Linked DNA regions of Nodosilinea sp. FACHB-141. The protein of the gene in region 2 interacts with the protein of the main gene of each other region in a pairwise test. Links are inferred from orthologs where the notes say so. Each region holds a gene or a part of one and is shown on either strand. Other genes may lie near its edges.

What was found.
Region 1: the proteins of H6F59_RS05820 (region 2) and H6F59_RS17625 interact in binary tests that used the Escherichia coli proteins (3 or more experiments, as listed by UniProt). The link is inferred for Nodosilinea sp. FACHB-141 from one-to-one orthologs.

The regions. Positions count from the first base shown.
Region 1 is NZ_JACJPP010000015.1:315,273-326,890, reverse strand. What follows is about bases 4,655-8,708. They hold H6F59_RS17625 (DNA polymerase III subunit alpha), read left to right. Parts: upstream 4,655-4,989; coding sequence 4,990-8,508; downstream 8,509-8,708. Other genes in these bases: H6F59_RS17620 (PotD/PotF family extracellular solute-binding protein), read right to left, coding at 8,594-8,708. Outside these bases: carboxyl-terminal processing protease CtpA, read left to right, coding at 1-1,045; H6F59_RS17640 (HD domain-containing protein), read left to right, coding at 1,035-2,348; H6F59_RS17635 (hypothetical protein), read right to left, coding at 2,456-3,460; H6F59_RS17630 (DUF1206 domain-containing protein), read right to left, coding at 3,617-4,420; more of H6F59_RS17620, read right to left, coding at 8,709-9,742; H6F59_RS17615 (TMEM14 family protein), read right to left, coding at 9,917-10,249; H6F59_RS17610 (AmpG family muropeptide MFS transporter), read right to left, coding at 10,289-11,618. UniProt on the Escherichia coli protein: DNA polymerase III is a complex, multichain enzyme responsible for most of the replicative synthesis in bacteria. This DNA polymerase also exhibits 3' to 5' exonuclease activity. The alpha chain is the DNA polymerase catalytic subunit.
Region 2 is NZ_JACJPP010000007.1:523,549-533,997, reverse strand. Bases 4,638-7,522 are described here. They hold H6F59_RS05820 (DNA polymerase III subunit gamma/tau), read right to left. Parts: upstream 7,119-7,522; coding sequence 5,157-7,118; downstream 4,638-5,156. Other genes in these bases: H6F59_RS05815 (hypothetical protein), read right to left, coding at 7,199-7,522; H6F59_RS05825 (phenylpyruvate tautomerase MIF-related protein), read left to right, coding at 4,735-5,088. Also shown: H6F59_RS05850 (tetratricopeptide repeat protein), read left to right, coding at 1-1,319; H6F59_RS05845 (DUF3122 domain-containing protein), read left to right, coding at 1,439-1,972; H6F59_RS05840 (DUF6464 family protein), read left to right, coding at 2,769-3,086; H6F59_RS05835 (peroxiredoxin), read left to right, coding at 3,352-3,987; H6F59_RS05830 (flavin reductase family protein), read left to right, coding at 4,110-4,592; more of H6F59_RS05815, read right to left, coding at 7,523-7,630; rnhA (ribonuclease HI), read left to right, coding at 7,800-8,294; gshA (glutamate--cysteine ligase), read left to right, coding at 8,419-9,570; H6F59_RS05800 (tRNA (cytidine(34)-2'-O)-methyltransferase), read left to right, coding at 9,809-10,312. UniProt on the Escherichia coli protein: Part of the beta sliding clamp loading complex, which hydrolyzes ATP to load the beta clamp onto primed DNA to form the DNA replication pre-initiation complex.

The DNA.
Region 1 (11,618 bases), on a different replicon or contig from region 2:
CCTCGATCGCGCCCTGGCCAGTCGAGACGATACCTACCAAGCCATTCAGGACATGCTGGCAGGGTTAGAAGACCCCTACACCCGGCTGCTGCCTCCCGAGCAGTACCGCAGTTTGCAAACCAGCACCGCTGGCGCGCTGACCGGAGTAGGGCTGCAAATTTCTAAGGATGAGCAACCTGGCTGGCTGCGGGTGATTGCCCCCATCGAAGGATCCCCGGCAGAGCAGGCAGGCATTCAACCCCAGGATGTGGTGCTAGAAATCGATGGTGTGGCTACGACAGAATTAACCCTAGATGAGGCCGCTGCCCGGATGCGGGGCCAGCGCGGCACCACCGTTACCCTACAACTGCGTGGCCCCGATGAAACCACGGCTCGCCAGGTTTCTCTGACCCGCGACGTGATCACCCTCAACCCCGTGGTAGCAGCGCTCAAGACAACGCCTGCGGGGCAGCGAGTAGGCTACCTGCGGCTGAGTCAGTTCAACGGCAATGCGTCTGAGAAGGTGACCGCCGCAATTCGCACGCTGGCTGACCAGGGGGCAGAGGGCTACCTACTCGATTTGCGCAATAACCCCGGTGGGCTATTGCAGTCTGGCATTGAGATTGCGCGGCTGTGGCTGCCCCAGGGCACGATTGTCTACACGGTTAACCGTCAGGGCATTCTAGATAGCTTTGAGGCGTTTGGTCAGGCAATTACCGATGCGCCCCTGGTAGTGCTAGTCAACGAGGGCACCGCCAGCGCCAGCGAAATTTTGGCCGGGGCGTTGCAGGACAACGGCCGGGCTACCCTGGTGGGCAGCACCACCTTTGGCAAGGGGCTAATTCAGTCGCTGTTTGACCTGTCGGACGGGGCAGGGCTGGCGGTCACCGTGGCCAAATACGAAACCCCGGCCCACCACGACATCAATAAACTGGGAATTCGTCCCGATCGCATCGTCGCCAGCGTGCCCCTCAGCCGTGACACCGTGGCCACCGATGACGACCCCCAATACCAGGCGGCGCTAGAGATGCTGAGTCAAGCCACGGTCCTAGCCAATGCATCCTGAATCTTTGTCCCAGGCAGGGCCGCCCAAGGCCAGTCGCTCGTATCACGACCCGCTCCACGGCGCGATTACTCTCCACGCCAGCGACCCCGACGAGGCGCTGCTGACTCAGCTCATCGATACCCCAGCGTTTCAGCGACTGCGGCGGATTCGTCAGCTCGGCCCGGCCAGCCTCACCTTTCACGGGGCCGAAAGCTCGCGCTTTACCCATTCGTTGGGGGTGATGGCGATCGCCCGGCGCGCCTTTGACCAGATCCAGCGCCGCTACCCTGAGCTAGCCCCCTACCGGGCTACGGTGCTGGTGGCGGCCCTGCTCCACGACATTGGTCACGGCCCCTTTAGCCACACCGCCGAAGAGGTGTTTGGCCTTCAGCACGAGCACTGGACCCGCCGCATGATTCGCGAACTGCCGGAGATTCACGATGCCCTAGAGGCGCGGGCCGAGGGGCTGGCGGCAGCCGTGGACCAGGTCTACACCCACGAGCACCCCGTCGCGCTGGTGTGGCAGCTGGTGTCGAGTCAGCTGGACTGCGATCGCCTCGACTACCTGCTGCGCGATAGCTACTTCACTGGGGCTAGCTATGGCCAGCTCGATCTCGATCGCATTTTGATGGCCCTGCGGTTTGAGCCCCAGAGCGGTCGGCTGGTGGTGGCTCATAAGGGATTGTCTGCGATCGAGCACTACCTGGTGGTGCGCCACTTTATGTATGTGCAGGTGTACAACCACCCCAAAAATATTTCCGTTACCTGGCTGCTAGAGCGGGCCTTTGAGCGGGCCAGAGCCGATTTACTCGTTGGCAAGCTAGAGGCTGATCCTACGGTGACCGCTTGGCTGCTCACCCCCGATCGCCCACTCTCCCTAGATACCTATCTGGCCGGTGACGATATTGTGTTCACCTACCACCTCCAGCGATGGCGGCACAGCCCTGACCCGTTGCTAGCTGACCTGTGCCGCCGCTACCTCGATCGCGATCTACTCAAGACCTTGGAAATCACCCGGCTCTCAGCGGACCAGCAGAATGACTTTCTCCACGCAGTTCGCACCCATTTAGAGCAGCAGGGTTACAGCGGCGAAAACTACAGCGGTCTGCGCCGCACTTGGAGCCGAGGTTATACCACCTATAACGAAGGCATTTGCCTGCACAGCGACAACGCCTTTACCGACATCAAAGATATCTCGCCTCTGGTGCAGGCCCTTAGCCAGTCCTATGAGCGCACCTGGCTGCTCTACCCGCGCGAGATTCATCCCTGGCTGCGCCAAACTTGGGCCACCTACAACTCTGGAGTAGTTTCAGAAGCAGAATAAGCTATAGCAACAGAGCGAAAATAGAAGAGCGAAAAAATGTTTGGCATGGTCAAATCCTGACGTTTTGGGATACGCCAATCAGACTTTTTTCTTTAAAGTTTGTTTTCCTAAAGGTCGTTGCAATCAACTCTCGCCAAATTTTGCGATGGCAAAGGCGGTACTAGTTCAACCAGCGCTAACAGCGTTAAACTCAAAGGCCACAAAAAATACTGTAGAAATAGCACTGAGTTGAAGTAAAGAAACACCATCATTACCACAGCGGAGGAAGCCAAGATAGTGATTCTTTCTTTCCAGAAGCTCAGATAAACCAGCCCCATCAGCAATAGCATCAGCAGCTTAGCCTTTAGACCTACCAACCAAGGCATGTTTTGAGAGAAAATCACGTCAAGGGAAGGCGCACCTTCAACATGCAAGCTGCCGGCACGAGTAGCCGAAAAGAGAATGGACTTAAAAAAACCTTCCGTATTCCAGAATAAAAACGGTAGCGAGGTTAAAACTGGAACACTTAGGATGATCAGAAAGCTCCAACCTACTGTTTGAATTCGTCTATCTTTAGTGCCGTTGACCCAGAGGTGGACCAAATAAAGTGGCAGCAGGAAGATCGCAATCTGTTTGATCCCTAGGGAAATGCTAAAGGCCAGCAATGACAGCCTGGGTTTCTCTGTCAAGAGCACTAAAGAAAGCATCAAAAAAAAGACGGCTGCGAATTCAAGATGGTGAACCCTTGTAACATAGACGCTCCATCGACCCAACAGGAGAATAGCGGAGGCGGTAAAACCGAGCAGCCACAGGCCTCGCGCACAGAAATATCTCAATGCCAAGGCGACTATGCCCATGTGAAACGAAAACGAAAGCGGTCGCCATAAATAGAGCCAGTCTAAAAATTCTGAAAACCCAATTTTTTGAACCAGGGCAGAGAGGAGATAGGCCAAAGGAAAGTAGGTGGCGTACTTATCGTTGTCCCTCATGTCGCTAGCCAAAACTCTGGTGTAGGGGTTTTCTCCAGCAATAATTCTTTTGCCTTCTAGCCAGATGTAGTAAATGTCTTCACCCATCAAATCGTTGGCGGGTGTAAACCAAAAGCTAATATGCATTAGCAGGCCCGTGACCATTAGTGGCAGGAGCGCTAGCCAATAGCGTTTATCCCATCTGTGTCGCTGTAGCATAGCTAATTGCTCATCTCAAACCTACTGGTATAGCGACCCTACAAGCTGACGACTTTAGTTTTTCCAAAATGGCTCATTGCTGGTATTTGCAATTCGCAGAGATTAATCGTTTTTGGCTGCGGCTGGCGGGTTGAGCGTTGGAAACTGGCGATAGCAGGCTGCAACAATCATATAGACGGCGTAGGCCAAAAAGCCAAATGCGATCGCGCCCAGCCAGTATTCGCCCAAAAATTCTTCATCTAGCTCGTCAAACACATTGCCCAGCCCACCGGCAGATTTATCGTCAACCAGATAGGCGGCTTTGATCAGGTATGCCCCAATTAAAACGAAGCCAACTCCGCGAGCCGTAATGCCAACTTTGCCGATGACTATTACCCATCGCCTAATAGGGCGAGAGAGGTCGCGATGAAAATCGTTGATGTAGCCACCGGAGGCGGCCCCGTAAATATAGAGGCAACCCACTGCCATAACGCCAAAACCAGCGCCCAAAAGCATCCAGGGGCCTACCTCTCGCTCAAATAGAACGGAGGCCAGACCTTCTATCGTGTCGTCAAAATCGACAACCAAGTTAAGGGACAGTTTAGCCGCGCTCCGAGCAAGGCCTAGGTAGGTTAGACCACTGACAACATAGCCGCAGCGCTGGAGCACCTGGCGAATGTTCAACGCTTCTGTCTGACCCGGGTCAATACTGGCCTGTATTGAGCGCCACAGAACATAACCAAGCAGGCCAAACGCTAGCAGTCCAAGTATCCCACTACCCAAGGGCCAACGCTCCAGGTCGGCGAGCACCGCCTCACTACCCGCCACGATAGGCTGGTCGTGAATAATATCGTTGAGGGCGAATAGACCGATCAGGCCATAGAACGCGCCTTTGGTGCCATGGCCCAAACGCATATACCATCGCACCCAGGGCCGTTTGAAAAGTTTTAAGAGCTGCCGCTGTGCTAAACGAACTAAGCCCTGTAAAAGCGCCAGTATCAGCTTGACATTACCCATTGAAGCGCTGTGCCAGCCAAGCCAGATCAATCTGTAAGCCGATCAAGTTAGTCCCTCGACTCAAATAGTTTTCAGGCTTAAGTCTATCTGCCTGGCCATGGAGTTGAGCGTTTATCGCCAGCTTTATTCGTTCAAGTGGCAAAAGCAGCGATCGCGAGCCGGTTTCTGAAGTGAGCTTGAACTGGGTACGGTTGCTTACGGTTTAGACCTGATTTAGCCGGCTTTCCTCAGGCATCCCTAGCGACGCCAGACGCCACTAGAGCGATCAAGCTGCTGCCGCCTGACCTGGGACCTTGGCCGCGAGGGCAAGATCTAGGGCACGCCATATATGGCGGTTTAAATTTCTATATTTCTTGAGATTCGCTAGATGTAGTTCTATAATCCGCTAACCTTAGGAGCAGCTTGGGGGCCTTCGGGTTGAGGAAAACCTGACTCCTAACCCGCTGATGCAGTAAGATGTACTATTATACCGCGGCGCTATGTCCTTTGTTGGTCTCCACATCCACAGTGCCTACAGCCTACTTGACGGGGCCAGCCAGCTGCCCCAGCTAGTAGCGCGGGCTAAGGAATTGGATATGCCGGCGATCGCTCTCACCGACCACGGGGTGATGTATGGCGCGATCGAGCTGATTAAGGTCTGTAAAGGGGTGGGCATCAAGCCGATCATCGGCAACGAGATGTACCTAATCAACGGCGACATTTCGCAGCAGCAGCGCCGCCCCCGCTACCACCAGGTGGTGTTAGCCAAAAATACCCAAGGCTACAAAAACCTGGTCAAGCTCACCACTATCTCTCACCTACAGGGAGTACAGGGCAAGGGCATTTTTTCGCGCCCCTGCATTAACAAAGACCTGCTAGAGCAGTATCACGAAGGGTTGATCGTCACTAGCGCCTGCCTTGGTGGCGAAGTACCCCAGGCGATTTTGCAGAAGCGGCCCGATGTGGCCCGCAAGGTGGCCCAGTGGTACAAAGACCTGTTCGGCGAAGACTACTACCTCGAAATTCAAGACCACGGCTCTCCTGAGGACCGGGTGGTGAATGTGGAGCTGCTGAAGATCGCCCGCGAGATGGACATAAAAGTCATCTGCACCAACGACTCCCACTACATCTCCTGCAACGATGTGGAGGCCCACGACGCGCTGCTTTGCATTCAGACCGGCAAGCTGCTGACCGAGGATAAGCGCCTGCGCTACAGCGGCACAGAATACCTAAAGTCTGCCGATGAGATGCGGCAGCTGTTCCGCGATCACATTGAGCCGGAGGTGATTGAGGAATCGATCGCCAACACCCTTGAAGTTGCTGACAAGATCGAAGAGTACACCGGCATCCTCGGTCAGTCGCGCATTCCTGACTTCCCCATTCCCGCTGAGTTTAATGAGGATGCTGGGGCCTACATGGGTCATGTGGCGCGGGAGGGGCTGGTCAAACGGATGAAAGTGGCCAGCTACGAGGAGATTGAGCAGGAATACCGCGATCGCCTCGAATACGAAATCGAGATGATGATCCAGATGGGCTTCCCCACCTACTTTCTAGTGGTGTGGGACTACATCCGCTTTGCCCGCGACAACAACATCCCCGTCGGGCCAGGACGCGGCTCGGCAGCGGGGTCGCTAGTGGCCTACGCCATGGAAATCACCAACATCGACCCGATCCACCACGGGCTGCTGTTCGAGCGTTTTTTGAACCCCGAGCGCAAGTCGATGCCGGATATTGACACCGACTTCTGCATCGATCGCCGCGACGAGGTGATCAAGTACGTCACCCGCCGCTACGGCGAGGAGCGGGTAGCGCAGATTATCACCTTCAACCGTATGACCTCCAAGGCGGTGCTCAAGGATGTAGCGCGGGTGATCGACATCCCCTACGCCGAGTCAGATCGGATGGCGAAGCTAATCCCTGTAGCACGGGGCAAGCCCACCAAACTCAAGGTGATGATCTCCGACGATACTCCCGCGCCGGAGTTCAAAGAAAAGTACGACAACGACCCCCAAACCCGCCGATGGATCGACATGGCCCTGCGCATTGAGGGCACCAACAAAACCTTTGGCATGCACGCCGCTGGGGTGGTGATCTCCAAAGACCCCCTCGACGAAATTGTGCCCCTACAGCGCAACAACGACGGTCAGGTGATCACCCAGTACTACATGGAGGATGTAGAAGCCCTGGGCCTGCTAAAAATGGACTTTTTGGGTCTGCGCAACCTGACCATGATCCAAAAAACCCTGGAGCTGATCGAGGCGACCCACGGCACCAAGATCGACCCCGACGACCTGCCCATAGACGACCCGGCCACCTACAAGCTGCTGGAGCGTGGCGATCTGGGCGGCGTCTTTCAACTTGAGTCGTCGGGCATGCGCCAGATCGTGAAAGATCTCAAGCCATCCGGTTTAGAAGATATTTCCTCAGTGCTGGCTCTCTATCGACCGGGGCCGCTGGATGCGGGGCTGATTCCCAAATTCATCAATCGCAAGCACGGGCGCGAAAAAATTGACTTTGCCGACGAAATTCTGAAGCCGATTCTCAGTGAGACCTACGGCATCATGGTCTACCAGGAGCAGATCATGAAAATTGCCCAGGATATGGGCGGCTACTCCCTTGGTCAGGCCGACCTGCTGCGGCGGGCCATGGGTAAAAAGAAAATGTCGGAGATGCTCAAGCACCAGGAGAACTTTGTCAACGGCGCGATGCAGAAAGGCGTCGGCAAAAAAGTGGCGACAGAACTCTGGGACCAGATGGTGAAGTTCGCCGAATACTGCTTCAACAAGTCGCACTCCACCGCCTACGGGTTTGTTACCTTTCAGACCGCTTACCTGAAGGCTAACTATCCTGTGGAGTATATGGCGGCGCTGCTGACCTCCAATAGCGGCGACCAGGACAAGGTGCAAATGCACATCGGCAACTGCATTGCCATGGGCATTGAGGTGCTGCCGCCGGATATCAACCGATCGCTAGTCGACTTCACCCCCGAGGGCAAAAGCATTTTGTTTGGCCTCTCAGCGGTGCGCAACGTGGGTCTAGGCGCGATCGAGTGCGTTCTAAAGAATCGCGAGGCGGAGGGGCCGTTTAATTCGCTGGCGGAACTGTGCGATCGCGTCGATCTCCATTCCGTCAACCGCCGAGCGCTAGAATCGCTGATTCTGGCGGGGGCGCTGGATAAGCTTGACCCCAACCGCAATCAGCTCATGCAGGATCTGGAGCTGGTGCTCGACTGGGCCCAGAGCCGGGCGAAGGATCGCGAAATTGGCCAGGGCAACTTGTTTGACATGATGCTGGGCGGTGGCGATACCCAGAGCGCCACCCCTTCGGCGGGCTACGAAACTGCGCCTAAAGCAGCGCTAGTAGCCGACTTTGAAGCCCAGGAAAAACTGCGGCAGGAAAAAGAGCTGCTGGGCTTCTACATCTCTGACCATCCGCTCAAGTCGGTGCAGCGATCGGCGCGGGTGCTGGCCCCAATTAACCTGGCAGAGCTACATGAGCAGCCGGATAACGTAACTTTGAGTGCGATCGTGATTCTCGCCAGCGTCAAGCCGGTGGTGACGAAGAAGGGGGATCGGATGGCGATCGTCCAGCTCGAAGATTTAACGGGGCAGTCAGAAGCCGTCGTCTTTCCCAAATCCTTTGAGCGCATTGGCCAGCACATTGTCGCCGACAAGCGGCTGATGATTTGGGGCAAGGTCGATCGCCGCGACGATCGCGTGCAGTTCATCATTGACGATGCCGAATCAATTGAAGATGTTCGCATGGTGATGGTGGAGCTAGACCCGCGCCTGGCGGGCGACATCGAGCAGCAGCACCGCCTGCGCAACGTGATTCGCAACAACCAGGGCGACGACCCCAAGTATGCGCGGGTGCCGGTGATTGCGGTGATTGGGGCTAACCAGCAGCGCCAGTTTGTGCGGCTGGGGGCGCAGTTTCGCGTGAAGGATCCGGAGGCAGCAGTGAATGCGCTAGTGAATGCTAACTTTCAGGCGAGGGCAACGCCGCTGATTAGCGCGTGAATTCCTTGTCGAGAGATCCGGTTCCTTTTGCATGTAGCCGATGAGTTGGCATTGCACAAAAGGGACCAGGTTTCGGGCGAGGTCGCTAAGCGCTGGTTAATTCAGTCCAGTAGCGATCGAATAGGTCAGACGTAGCTGTATCAAGCGGAGCAATGCCCTCGCAGTTAGCCAGGACCGACTCTGGCGGAAACAGGGTTTCGCTGTCTTGCAGTTCGGCGGGCAGCAGCTCAAACGCCGACTTGCTGGGGGTGGCAAAGCCCAGCTTCTGTACAGCAAAGGCAGCGTTCTCAGGCTCGAGCATGAAGTTGAGCCAAGCGTAGGCGGCCTCTGGGTTCGGCGCGGTTTTGGGAATCGCGATCGCATCGGTCCACAGGGAGCTGCCAGAGGTGGGGATGACGTAGCGCAGGTTGGGGTGCTCGGCGGGGAGGGCGTTGCCCAAGTGCGAGTAGGTCATGCAGAGGTCGAGGTCACCTGCGATCAGGGAGTCTTCCCAGCCAAAACTTGAGAATTGGGCGATCGCCGGTTTCAGCTCCTGCAACCGCTTGAACGCAGCCTCGATCTGTCCAGGGTCAGTCGTGTTGTAGGAATAACCCAGCGAGGCCAGGGTCGCCCCTAGGGTCTCACGGACGTCGTCGAGTAGGGTGAGCCGGCCTGTCAAGGCGTCTTGCCGCTCCCATAGATAAGCCCAGTCCGCAGGGGGCGGACTGAGTTTGGTAGTGTCGTAGATCAGCCCAGTGGTACCCCAGCTGAGCGGGATGCTGTGGGCATTGTTGGGGTCGTAGGTGGGGTTTTGCCAAGGGCCGCGCAGGTCTTCTAAGCCAGTCAGTTTGCTGTGGTCGAGGGTCGCCAACAGCCCTAGCTCAATCATCTGCTGCACCATGTAGTCGGAGGGATACAGAATGCTGAACTGCTGCCCGCCGCCCGCCTGGATTTTCGCCAGCATAGTCTCGTTAGAGTCGTAGGTCTGCACCTCGATGGGGATGCCGGTGGCCTGGGTGAAGCGATCGTAGACCTCACCATCGACGTAGTCAGACCAGGTGTAAATATAGAGCGGTTTGTTAGTGCCGTCGGTGGGAGCGCCGTCCGGATCGGAGGTATTGGTGCCCGACTGTCGGCAGTTCGCCAGGGCTAAGCTGGACACTGTAGCCGTTGAAAATTGCAGAAATCGCCGCCGGGAGAAATGATACGGGCGCGATCGCCCCACTGAGCGGGTCTTTGACCAACGAACGGTCATACTTCCTCAAGGATTCTCAAATATGGGCATTAGTCTACACCCACGAGAATCTAGCGGCACAGTCCACCAGTCATTAACGGCTGGTAGGTTGACTCCGCAGAAGGCCAGCGACCTTTCTTGCCAGCCGCAGCTCACTTTCGCCTCATCAGGGTTGGAACTGGCTCGACTTCAAATTTATACGGCCAACGCAACGCCAAACAGAACCGCACAAAACAGACTCACGATCGCCATCAGTCCGGCGGGCATGAATTTGTTGGTTTTGCGGAAGCGCAGGCCAAAGACGACAAGGAGCGCGATCGCAAGGCAGATGGCCAGAGTTATACCGGCGTTGTAGCTGTTGCTCAGGGTGATCCACCAGGCGATGAGCAAGGCTGCGCCGCTAATTAGCCCAGAAATAAGAGAGGGTTTACTGCGAGCTTTCACATAGCCCATTACGCCCCCGGCTATGACCAGCACGGCGTAGAGCAAGAGCACCCAGGGCGCGATCGCAACGATCAGAAAGAGCATATCCGCACTCCAGCAACGTCTTGCTTCAAGCGTACTGTGTTAATCGACCTCCTCGCGATCGTGCCAGGGGGCAAACACAGGCAACAGCATCAATCCTGGCAGGGCGGCGAGCAGCGTAATTCCAAAGAATAGGGGCCAGCCCTGTTGAGTAGCCCCTCCTAAAGTGGGTGTCGCAGCCAGGTTGGGGTTGCTCTGCACAAACTGCTGTAAGCGCTGGGCAAGTTCACCGCTGGCGGGGCCAGCGATCAAATCGCGCCCCACCGCCATCAGGCTAGAGAGCAGGGCAAACTGGGTGGCAGAAAAGCGGGCATTACACAGACTCATTAGAAAACCGACAAAGCCCGCCGTTCCCAGCCCAGCGCAAAAGTTTTCGACGTTGATAGCTAGCACCATGACCAGGTAATTTTTGCCGACGATCGCCAGAATCAGATAGCCCAAATTGCTCAGGGCCTGAAGCCCGCCAAAAATCCACAGGGAGCGGTTGATGCCCAGCTGGCTGAGGGCCGCTCCGCCCGCCAGAGTGCCGACGATGGTGGCCACTAGCCCCAGCCCCTGACGAATCGTGCCAATGTCGGTATCTGAAAAGCCCAACCCCTGGTCGCCCAAAAAGGGAATGGCCATTTTCGCCGTCAGATTATCGCCCAGCTTGTAGAGCAGAATGAACAGCAGCACGGCGATCGTGCGCTGTACCCCCAAGCGGCTAAAAAACTCGCCAAAGGGTTGCACCACCGCTTGCCTTAATGAGTCGGGCGGGTGCACGGCGCGCACCGGCTCCGGTGCCCACAGCGAGACCAGCACCCCCAGCCCCATCAGCCCGGCCATCACCCCGTAGACCCAGGGCCAGGTAATGCGATCGGCCAGAATGAAGGCCATCGCCCCGGTCAGCAAAATGGCGATCCGGTAGCCCAAGACGTAGGTGGCGGCCCCGGCCCCCATTTCGCGCTCCTCTAGCACATCGGTGCGGTAGGCATCAATGGCGATGTCTTGGGTGGCGCTGAGAAAGGTAATCCCTAGGGCGATCAGGGCGACGAGCTGCAGCACCGAGGCTGGCGTGGGCGAAGGACCAACGGCGATCGCGGCCATTTGCACGGCGAGAATTGCGATCGTCATTACCAGCCCTAGCTGCCCGATCACCATCCAGCCCCGCCGTCGGCCCAAGCGAGGGGGTACGAAGCGATCGAGAAAGGGCGACCACAAAAATTTGAGCGAGTAGGGCAGGCTAATCAAGCTGAACCAGCCGATGGTTCGCAGATCGAGCTGAGCCTTGGTCATCCAGCCCCGGAAGGCGTCATCCATCAGGGCGTAAGGCAGCCCCGAGGCAATGCCTAGCAGCAGAATGGCCGCCATCTTGCGACTTTGAAAAACCTGA
Region 2 (10,449 bases):
AAGCGCCCGAACCGGAGGCAGCTGAGCCCGGTCTATCGGCTATTGGTGCCTACAACCAGGGGGTGGAACGCTACAACAGCGGTGACTATGACGCTGCCCTCGAATCCTTTGACCTAGCGATCGAAAAGGATCCTAGTCTGGCCAACGCCTACCTCTACCGGGGCCTAATCTACTCTGAGCAGGGCGACTACGATCGCGCCCTCATCGACCTCAACCAGGCCCTCGACCTTGACCCTAGCAACGCTAACGCCCTCTTTGCCCGAGGCAGCATTTACTATCGCCAAGGAGAGTCTAGCCAGGCTCAGGCCGATTTCAACACCGCTCTAGAGCTCAACCCAGATTCTGTAGAAGCTTATCTCTACCGCGGTCTCATCGACAGCGAACAGGGTCGTTACGATCTCGCCATCGAAGATTTTTCCACCGCTATTGAGCTGACTCCCGACAATCCGACAGCCTACGTACTGCGGGGCTTTGCCCTAGAGCAGGAAAACAACTACACCGCAGCCGTTGCTGACTTTAGCAAGGCCATTGAGCTGAACGGCGATCTGCCGCGAGCCTATATGGGGCGCGGTGTGTCCTATTACCACCTAGGATTGTTTGACGCGGCCTTGAGCGACCTCAACGAGGCCGTCAACCGCGACCCTGAACTGGCCCGGGCCTACCTCAACCGTGGCCACGTCTATTTCCGCCAGGGCCGACCTGGGCGGGCTTTACAAGATTTGGATCGTGCCCTTGAGCTCAACCCCGAGCTGACTGAAGCCTACATGAGTCGGGGCACTGTTCGAGCCAGCCAGGGCGACTTGGGCGGAGCCCAGCAAGACTTTGCGCAGGTGCTACAGCTCAATCCTGACTCGGCCATGGCCTACAAACAAAAGGGCGATGCGCTACTACAAGCGGGGGATGCGACCGCCGCGATCGCCGACTATACCGAAGCGCTGTTCCTCGACCCCGCCTACGCGGAAGCTTTTAAGGCTCGGGGCGACGCTCGCCTGTCTACGGGGGATGTTTTTGGTGCGATCGACGATTACAGTCAGGCCCTTGCAGCGCAACCCAGCTACCTAGAGGCCTACTCGGCTCGCGGCTCGGCTTACCTCCAGGTGAACCAGCCCCAGGATGCCTATCAAGATCTCACTCAGGCTATTGTGAGCGCCTCCAACAGCGCCGACCCAAGGCTGTTTTACAACCGAGGGGTGGTACGCGCCCGCTTGGGGGATGATGCCGGTGCTCGCCGCGACTTTGAGCAAGCCGCCCAGCTCTTTTTACAGCAGGGAGAAGCTGCAGGCTATCGACAAACGCTCAACCAGATGAGCCAGTTGTAGAAGGTGAGGATATGAGGAAGGTGAGGATATGGAGGAGATAATAGGCATAGCAGCCGAAGCCGTGGCTGACTTTCCCACCGTCTTCATCTCCTCATCTTCCCTATCTCCCTCATCTCCCCATGCATCACCTCTGGCGTGCCCTGCGGCTGACAGTTCTGGCCCTCCTGCTAGGCTGTTTGCTGCTGCTGGCGTTGGCTGAGCCAGCCCTAGCCTCTATTCACACCTATCACGAGCAGCCTGGGCAAACGACGTACCGTTCGCGCCAGAGCTTGCGTGACCAGAACGACCTAGCTTGGCAGGCTACGGTGTTCAAGCGTTACATCGAAGGTACTCTTCAAGGTACCTACCTACGTTTGGTGGGATTTCCGGGACGGGGAATCACGGATCACAACCGTGACCTAGCCATTGAAACCGGTACTAGTGCCCAATGGCAAGTGCCGCACCAGCTCGACCCTCAAACCCAAGCGCTGCCCGATAGCGTTGCCCAATACAGCATAGATGCCGTGTTGGCCGACCTTCAGCGCCCGATTCCGTTAACGCTGCGGGTGCCACTGCGGGGTGGAGGCACTGCCCAACTAGTTGCGGCTCCCTATGTGGTGGAAGAATGGCTGCAAGTCTACGCCATGGCTGAAGCTGTCAGTATGGCGGATTAGCCAAAAGTGGAGCGCTATGGGATCGAACAGCTTGGCAAAGGGGTTGGGCAAAACCGCTGCGATCGCCGCGTCCATCAGCTATAGCAAAAGAACGAAAAGAACACCCATCTGGCTTTAATCCTTACCTTTTGAGTTCTTCTGACCTAGACCTTACCCGCTATAGCTACTACTTCTGCCACGTCTACAGGCTTGTAGGTAGGAGCTATCGTCTTCAACTCCTCAGGGCTAGGCTATCTAAGGGGAGGTGAGCACCAGAGGGCAGTCTAGCGGAACTGAGATTCCAATATTTGGGTTTTAAAAGTAAAAAGCCGGGAAAGGCGCTATCACTGAGGAGCGAACCTCCACAATGTCCTGTGGCCCTACCCGGTCTTAGCTTTGGAGCACACGCGAGTCTACAGGATGTTTTGATAATCGGCTATATATCAAGATCCGCCAATACATGAAAGTTCTGGAAAGTTCAGGATCTTATTCAGGTGATAGGAAAACAAGGCGATTTTGAGAGAGAACTGGGTCAAAAAGCGTTCCTACCCAAAGTCTAACTATAAATTTACTAAAACAATATCTATAGTCGGGAACTTTCTGGGCGCAAAGGCGTCACCTCTCGCTACATATACATGTAGCCACGACTGGTAGCGACTTCACCTCTGATTTAGCGTAGAAGAGAGGGGCGGCCTTTGTTGGTTTATGTTGCGAAAGACTAAGTAACGCAACGGTACGTACCAATCCCTACCGGCATTGGGCTGGTCTGCCAATTCATCGCGTTAGGATGACCTTGCTAGTTTCGGACGATAGGTTCATGCTCGTCATCATTTTGATTTTCGTTGTCGGTCTTACCCCAGCCCTGGTGTCAGCTTACTTAAGCGTGCGGGCTGACCGAGATGAAAAGTGCGGCAGCAACACTTCAGCTATGCCGACGGCCTTGGGCCAGAGCATGCTCAAGCTGCTCGATGGCAACACCGATATGCACTATGTCGATGGCCTGGGCTATATGATTGGCGACATCACTTGCGATCTAAATGCGCGATCGCCCTACCTGCGATGCGCTATGAATCCTATGGGTCCCTGCGACGGGTGCAGTGCCTATGCGCCTAAGGTTTTCGATCGCCAGTTCTAGGCGTAAGTAATGAGGGTTCCACTAGAGTTTCCCCACTGTGGGGTCGAGCAACGATTTTGAGGCACCTGGGGCATGTCCCTAGGTGTTTCTGTTGTGGGCGCTCAGGAGGTAATCGGGCGATCGCACGTAGCACAAGCGCCTACGCTACAATCCTTAAGATAATCCTCTAAACCCCGACCGGAATACCGGGGTTTGTGGGAGAATAGCGAACGTGAACGCTGAGCAACTTTATTTGCACCCTGTCGAGATTAAACGGAGATTTGAGATGGCGCTTCAACTTGGCGATCAGGTACCTAACTTCACCCAGCAGACCAGCGAGGGTGAGATTGACTTTTATAGCTGGGCTGGTGATAGCTGGGTAGTGCTATTTTCGCACCCCGCTGACTACACCCCCGTCTGCACCACTGAGTTGGGCAGCGTGGCTAGGCTCAAGCCCGAGTTTGACAAGCGCAACGCCAAAGTCATTGCCCTCAGCGTAGACAGCGCTGATTCCCACCAAGGCTGGATTGGCGACATTAACGAAACCCAGGGCGTAAATGTCAACTACCCCATCATTGCCGACGACGATAAAAAGGTCTCCGACCTTTACGGCATGATCCACCCCAACGCCAACGCAAAGGTGACCGTGCGCAGCGTGTTTGTCATTGACCCCAGCAAAAAGCTGCGACTGACCATTACCTATCCGCCGAGCACCGGACGCAACTTTGCTGAAATTTTGCGGGTGATTGACTCGCTACAGCTTACCGACAACTACAGCGTGGCCACTCCCGTCGACTGGAAAGACGGCGACGACGTAGTGGTATCTCCCACCATTCCCACCGAGGAAGCTAAGCAGCGCTTCCCCAAAGGCGTAACCGAAATTAAGCCCTACTTGCGCATGACTCCCCAACCCAACAAATAGGGTTAGGGCATCACACACCACACTAGGCGCACTGCGGTGCGCCTTTTTTATGACCAATTGGGTAGAGTCGGGGGCAAAAGCTGTATTACACTGCCCCTAAAGCTGCATTCTGTAGGTGTCCTGTGCTAGACGAGCAAGCCAAGAAAACCATTTTGCGCAAGATTCCCCATGGACTCTACATCTGTGGCGTTAAAGATGGAGATGATCTCAACGGCTTCACGGCGAGCTGGGTGATGCAGGCCTCCTTCCAGCCCCCCCTGGTGGTAAACTGCGTCAAAAACGACTCCACCTCCCACGCCATGGTGAAATCCAGCGGCGTATTTGCCCTCAGCTTTCTAGAAGCTGGGCAGAAAGAGCTGGCCCAAAACTTCTTTAAGCCCCTGCGCCGGGTGGGCAACAAGTTTGAAGATGTCGAGTTTTACCCCGGTCCTGAAACCGGCTGCCCCATCATCAAAGACACCTTGGGCTACGTGGAATGTCGGGTGGTGGGCGCTGTAGAGCATGGCGACCACACGGTCTTTGTGGGCGAAGTAGTCGGTGCCGCAATTCACCGCGAAGGCGACCCCCTCCTGCTCGAAAGCACCGGCTGGAACTACGGCGGCTAAATGGATAGATGAGTTTTAAGTTCTCAGTTTTGAGTGTTGAGTTTGGGCCTTACTGGTACAACTCAACATTCAAAATTAAGAACTCTTCTCATTCCCCATCTCCCCCACCCTGCCCACCGCCCTCACTCCCCACACCACACCCATGCCTCTAATCAAAGTCCAGACATCCGTCTCCTCTCCCGACCGAGCCGAGGTTGAAGGGCTACTCAAGGAGCTTTCCGCCAGTCTGGCTAACCACCTGGGCAAGCCAGAATCTTACGTAATGACAGCTTTTGAAGCTGACATACCCATGACCTTTGGTGGCACCACAGACCCCGTGTGCTATGTCGAGATCAAAAGCGTGGGCACCATGGGCGGTGCCAAAACCCATGCTATGAGCCAGGAGTTTTGCACCCAGCTAGAGACTGCCCTGGGAGTGCCCAAAAATCGTACCTATATCGAGTTTGCTGATGCCCCCGGTGCCATGTGGGGCTGGAATGGCGGCACCTTTGGCTAAACGAGACCGGCTGATACCGGATCCTGTTTAACTCTGAGTTGAGATTTTAGACGTAGTACTCGATCGCCCTAAAACGGCACGTCTTTGTCGGCATGGGAGGGCTGCTTAGCCGCCGCCTCAGAGGGCTTCAGCAGCGTTGTATCGAGTCCAGGGCTCAGATCTTCGTCCAAATCGACCACCTGCCCATTAAAGAAATGGGCAAAGTTTTTCACGGCTCGGTCAAAGTCACTGGCAATGGCAGGCAGTGATGATGGCGCAGGAGCAGCGGGACTAGTGTCTGCCGCGAGAGCAGGTTCAGGAGTTGCGGCCAATTCTACTGACGCTTCTGCCGAGGGCGTTGAGACGACGGGCGGGGGCGGGGGACTGAGAACAACTGGAGCCGGTGGGGTGATATTTTTCTGCCCCGGCGCCTGGGAAATGTTGGGGGCTGGGGCCTCAGGCTTTGGGTCAGGCAACACCTCTAGGGAAACCTGCACTTTGTGGTTGAGCACCTGCTGAAAGGCCGCTTCTACATTCTCGACTCGGCCCTGGGCCATCTTAAACAGTGGCCTAGAGCTAATGCCCACTCGGGCCACTACACCGTCGAAGAATAGCAAGCTGCCCTGCTGCTGCATCAGGGCACGGGTGCCTAGGGGCTCTAGTACGGCTATCACCTGAAGCCATAGCTGCCCTAAGTTGGGAGCTGGGGTGGCATCGTCTGTGGGTGGTGTGTTTTGGCTATTGTCGGGGGGCGGCTCGGAGGCAGCAGCCGGTACGGGGATGGCTTCGTCTTTTGGCAATGATCCATTGGCAGACCCCGGCGGTGTACCCAAGTTTGAAGGCTCAGGCGGCGGTGCAGGTACTGGTGATAGGGGGCTAATCGGTGGTGCAGGCTGGGGTGTAGGTCTGGGCGCTGAAAGAGGTGCGATCGCTCCGACCGACCGACCCGCCTGACCGGCCAGCGTCGAGGGTAGCAGCCCCAGCAGCGTCACCTCTAGCCACAGCCGAGGCTGGGTGGTGTTTTTGACCTGTCCCTCGGCGCTGCGCAGGTGCTGTTGCCCCAACAGCAGCACCGTTGGATCGAGCGGTTGCACTAGGGTCTGCATGTCGGCCCAGGTGGGGGGCGTGATGGCGACTAGGTCGTGGCGATCACCCGCCGTCTTCGCAATCAGCAGATCGCGGTAGAACCCAGCCAGGTTTTGCAGCACAATCAGCGGTTCCCGACCCCGATCCATCAGCTTGCGGGCACCGTCGAGCACGGCGGTGCCATCGTCGCTGAGGATGGCCTGCACCAGGGCTAGCAGATCGCGCTCAGGTACGGCCCCGACCAGGTCCCACACCGCATCGGCTTCCACAGGAGGCGCTAGCAAACTGAGCTGGTCGAGCAAACTTTGAGCATCGCGCAGTCCCCCCTGAGAAACCTGAGCCACCAGCCGCAGGGCTTCGTCATTGATAACGATGTTTTCCTGATCGGCAATCTTCCGCAGGTGAGCGATCATCGGCTCTAGGGGAATGCGCCGATAGTCAAACCGCTGGCAGCGAGAGATGATCGTCGGCAGCACCCGCTGGGGGTCGGTGGTCGCAAGGATAAACACCACATTGCTGGGCGGCTCTTCCAGGGTTTTGAGCAAAGCATTGAACGCCGCCGTGCTGAGCATGTGGCACTCGTCCACGACGTAAACCTTGTACCGGCACTGCACCGGGGCAAACTGAGCGCGCTCGATCAGCTCACGGATGTTGTCGACCCCGGTGTTGCTGGCGGCGTCGATTTCGATGAAGTCGAGGGCCGAGCCGTTGGTGATCGAGCGACAGGTTTCGCAGATGCCGCAGGGATTAGGGGTGGGATGATCTTGGGCAATGCAGTTGAGCGATTTCGCCAAAATGCGGGCGCTGGAGGTTTTGCCCGTGCCGCGAGGACCGCAGAACAGGTAGGCAGGGGCAATGCGCCGCTGGTTGAGGGCGCTGGTGAGGGTAGTCGCGATCGCATCTTGCCCCACCAGAGCGCCAAAGGTCTGGGGGCGATACTTATGGTGCAGCGGTTCATAGGCCATAGCACTAAGATACCGCGCCCGCCCCTATCTCTGGAGGGTTAACCTGACTCTTCTATCAGGCTGGGGCTAAGCTGGTCTAGTCAGTCTGGAAACTCAATAATTAGGGTTTCCATCTCCGAGGTGGCACACTGGGCGGCCTGCCCCCGAGATGTACACATGCGGGACTGGGTCTGTTGGGCCAGGGCTTTGACGCGTTCGACCGCCGCTGAGATATCTTGCCGTCGCTGGCGATCGCTGCGGGGACAGGGCTGGGGAATGGGCAAAACGACTACGGCGGCCTCAAACTGCCCTTCGGCGGGAGAGTAGCCCTGAAAGTAAGCTAGCGCCAGCCGTCGAAACAGCCCCTGTAAATGGCCCGGCAGATCTTGCTCCACTTGGGCTGGTTTGGCGAGGCAATCGACTAGCTGACCCATAGCGTGGGCAATCAGCATGTTGTCCTGGCCGTTGGTGGGATAAACATCCTTAAGATCTAGCCAGCAAGCCTCAAAAGCTTTTAGTTCTCGTAGCATCATGGGTTTAACTTCACCGTTGGGATAACCGTGACGATAATAGGTGCACCCTGCCCATGACCTGAATGGAGGTTGTCCGGGGAGGACATCCGGTCTTAGCTCTAGAATGCCCCCTAGTACCGCAAAGCCCCCACGGCTGAATTAACGATTTTTTAAGGACGAGATCGAAACAATGGCAATCATTCAGCGAATTTACACCGACGGTGCCTGCTCCGGTAATCCTGGCCCCGGCGGCTGGGGTACGGTGCTGTATCTGGTCGATGGCGGTGTTCACGAGATCGGCGGCGGCGAATCTCCCACCACCAACAACCGCATGGAAATGCAGGCGGCGATCGCTGGGCTGACCCTGCTGCGCAACAGCGGCCAAACCGAGACCGTCACCATTCACACCGACAGCGAGTACGTGCTCAAGGGCATTACCCAGTGGATCGCTGGCTGGAAGCGGCGCGGTTGGGTGAACTCAGCCAAAAAGCCTGTGCTTAACCGCGATCTGTGGGAGGCCCTAGACAGCGTCACCACCGAGGTGAACCAGACCCTCGATCGCCCCTTGCAGTGGATCTACGTGCGCGGCCACTCCGGCGACCCCGGCAACGAGCGCTGCGACACCATTGCCCGCGCTTATGCCGCTAAGCGTGCGATCGCCCTGACGACAGCAGCCCTTTCCTAGCGACCCTCTTGGTCTAGAACCCTCCTCCCCCGGCGCCTGAACGGGGGACCGGGTTGCCGATAGTATGAGAACAGCGATCAACTGACTGAATATATATAGAGTGCCGTCTCCAGCGAGGAATGCCGTGCTGCTGTCCAAAGGGTTTGAAATTGAGATATATACCGGCACCCCCAGCGGGGATGTGGTCGGCCTCTCCGATCGGATTGTGGCGGATCTCAATGGTTTCGTGCGCGAGCCCGACAGCCGCAATGTCGAGTACACCACCCCGCCCCTGTGCCAATACGAGAAGCTGCTATGCGAGCTGGTGCGCCCCCGCCACGAGCTGCGCCATTACCTCAGGGGATTGGGCAACTACACCCTCGTGCCTGGCAGCACCCTAGCCCTCGGCGATACCGATCGCTTCTACCGCTCTGACCCCAGCAACCCCTATCACGCCTACATCGAGCAAACCTACGGCACCACCGTAGTTACCGCCAGTGTCCACATCAACATTGGCATCTCGGATCCGGAAATTCTGATGCGAGCATGTCGTTTAGTGCGGGTCGAAGCCCCCCTGTACCTGGCTCTCACCGCCTCCTCGCCGTTTCTGGGTGGGAAAGCTACGGGCTCTCACTCTAGTCGTTGGCAGGTGTTTCCCAAAACCCCGGCCCACGTGCCCCTGTTCACCAGCCACGCCCACCACATTCAGTGGATGGAAGCCCAGCTGGCAGCAGACACTATGCAAAACGTGCGCCATCTGTGGTCCTCGGTGCGGCCCAACGGCGATCGCCGCCCTTACAACCTCAACCGATTAGAACTGCGCATTTGCGACCTGATCAGCGACCCGGTGGCGCTGCTGGCGGTGGCGGCCCTGCTCGAAGCTCGTCTGATCCAGCTGATTCAAAATCCGGAGTTAGACCCGCTGATCCTGAGTGAGCTACCTCAGGCCAGCCGCAACCATGACCTAGTAGCCCTCACCGATGCCAACGAAATGGCCGCTGCCAGTCAAAGCCTTGAGGCCGAACTGCGCCACTGGCAGAACGGTCGCCCAATTCTTGCCCGAGATTGGATCCAACAGCTTTATGATGAGGTGTGGCCAATCGCCAAAGCCAATGGTCTTAGCTGCTTCCTCAGCCCGGTGAAGAAAATTCTGCGGGAAGGTAACGAAGCCCAGCGGTGGCTGCGGCAGCACGAAGCCGGGCAGCCGGTGCAGCAGGTGATTCAAAATGCGATTGCTGAAGTGGCGGACAGCGAGGGGATCTTAGCTCGCGATCTGTGCGAACCCTGCGCCGCTTAGGGGAAGTTTCTTAGGGTTAGCGCCGCGATCGCGGCCTTCTAAGTAAAAATTTACTTATAGGTGCAATAAGGAAAGCTTTCTTCAGTAGAACCCGATCCCCTTTTTCCAATCAGTTTCCGCACAGGGTAAAACTACTGAGGGAAGTATTAATAAAATCTATATCCCCTAGACATTTCCACCGCTGCCCTAAATTCATCCCTCACTCGCTGTTCCATTTGGTATTTTGGTTCTCCTATCTATGCCCACCATTGTTTTAGTCACGCCCCAGATCCCCCCCAATACAGGGAATATCGCCCGCACCTGCGCCGCCACGACCACTCCTCTACACCTCGTTGGCCCCCTGGGGTTTGACCTCAGCGATCGCGCCCTTAAGCGAGCCGGGCTCGACTACTGGCCTCAAGTCAACCTCACTCTGCACACCGACTGGGATACTTTCTACACCCAGCAGCGCCAGCAGGGAGGGCGAACCATTGGCTTTAGTACCTCTGGGCGATGTAGCTATACAGATTTGACTTATCGCGCCGATGACTGGCTGCTATTTGGTAGCGAAACCGAAGGCCTCCCCAAGTCAGTCCTGGCCACCTGTGACGAAACTGCCTACATTCCCATGGATCGCTCCGTGGTGCGCAGTCTCAACCTCTCCGTAAGCGCCGCCATAGCACTCTACGAGACCCTACGCCAGCTTCACCTCTTTCACCCACATTCCACACTAGGTATTGCTAGTAACCAAGACCCAGCTTAGCTTTGAGCGCTAGGGTTGCCTTAGCTAACAGAGTTTGATGAAGGCTACGTTTAAGGCCCTAGAACAGGATGGGAAATGGTTAATAGCTATTGAGTAATGTCATACCCATAGATCACTGAGCTGAGTTGTGGAACCTA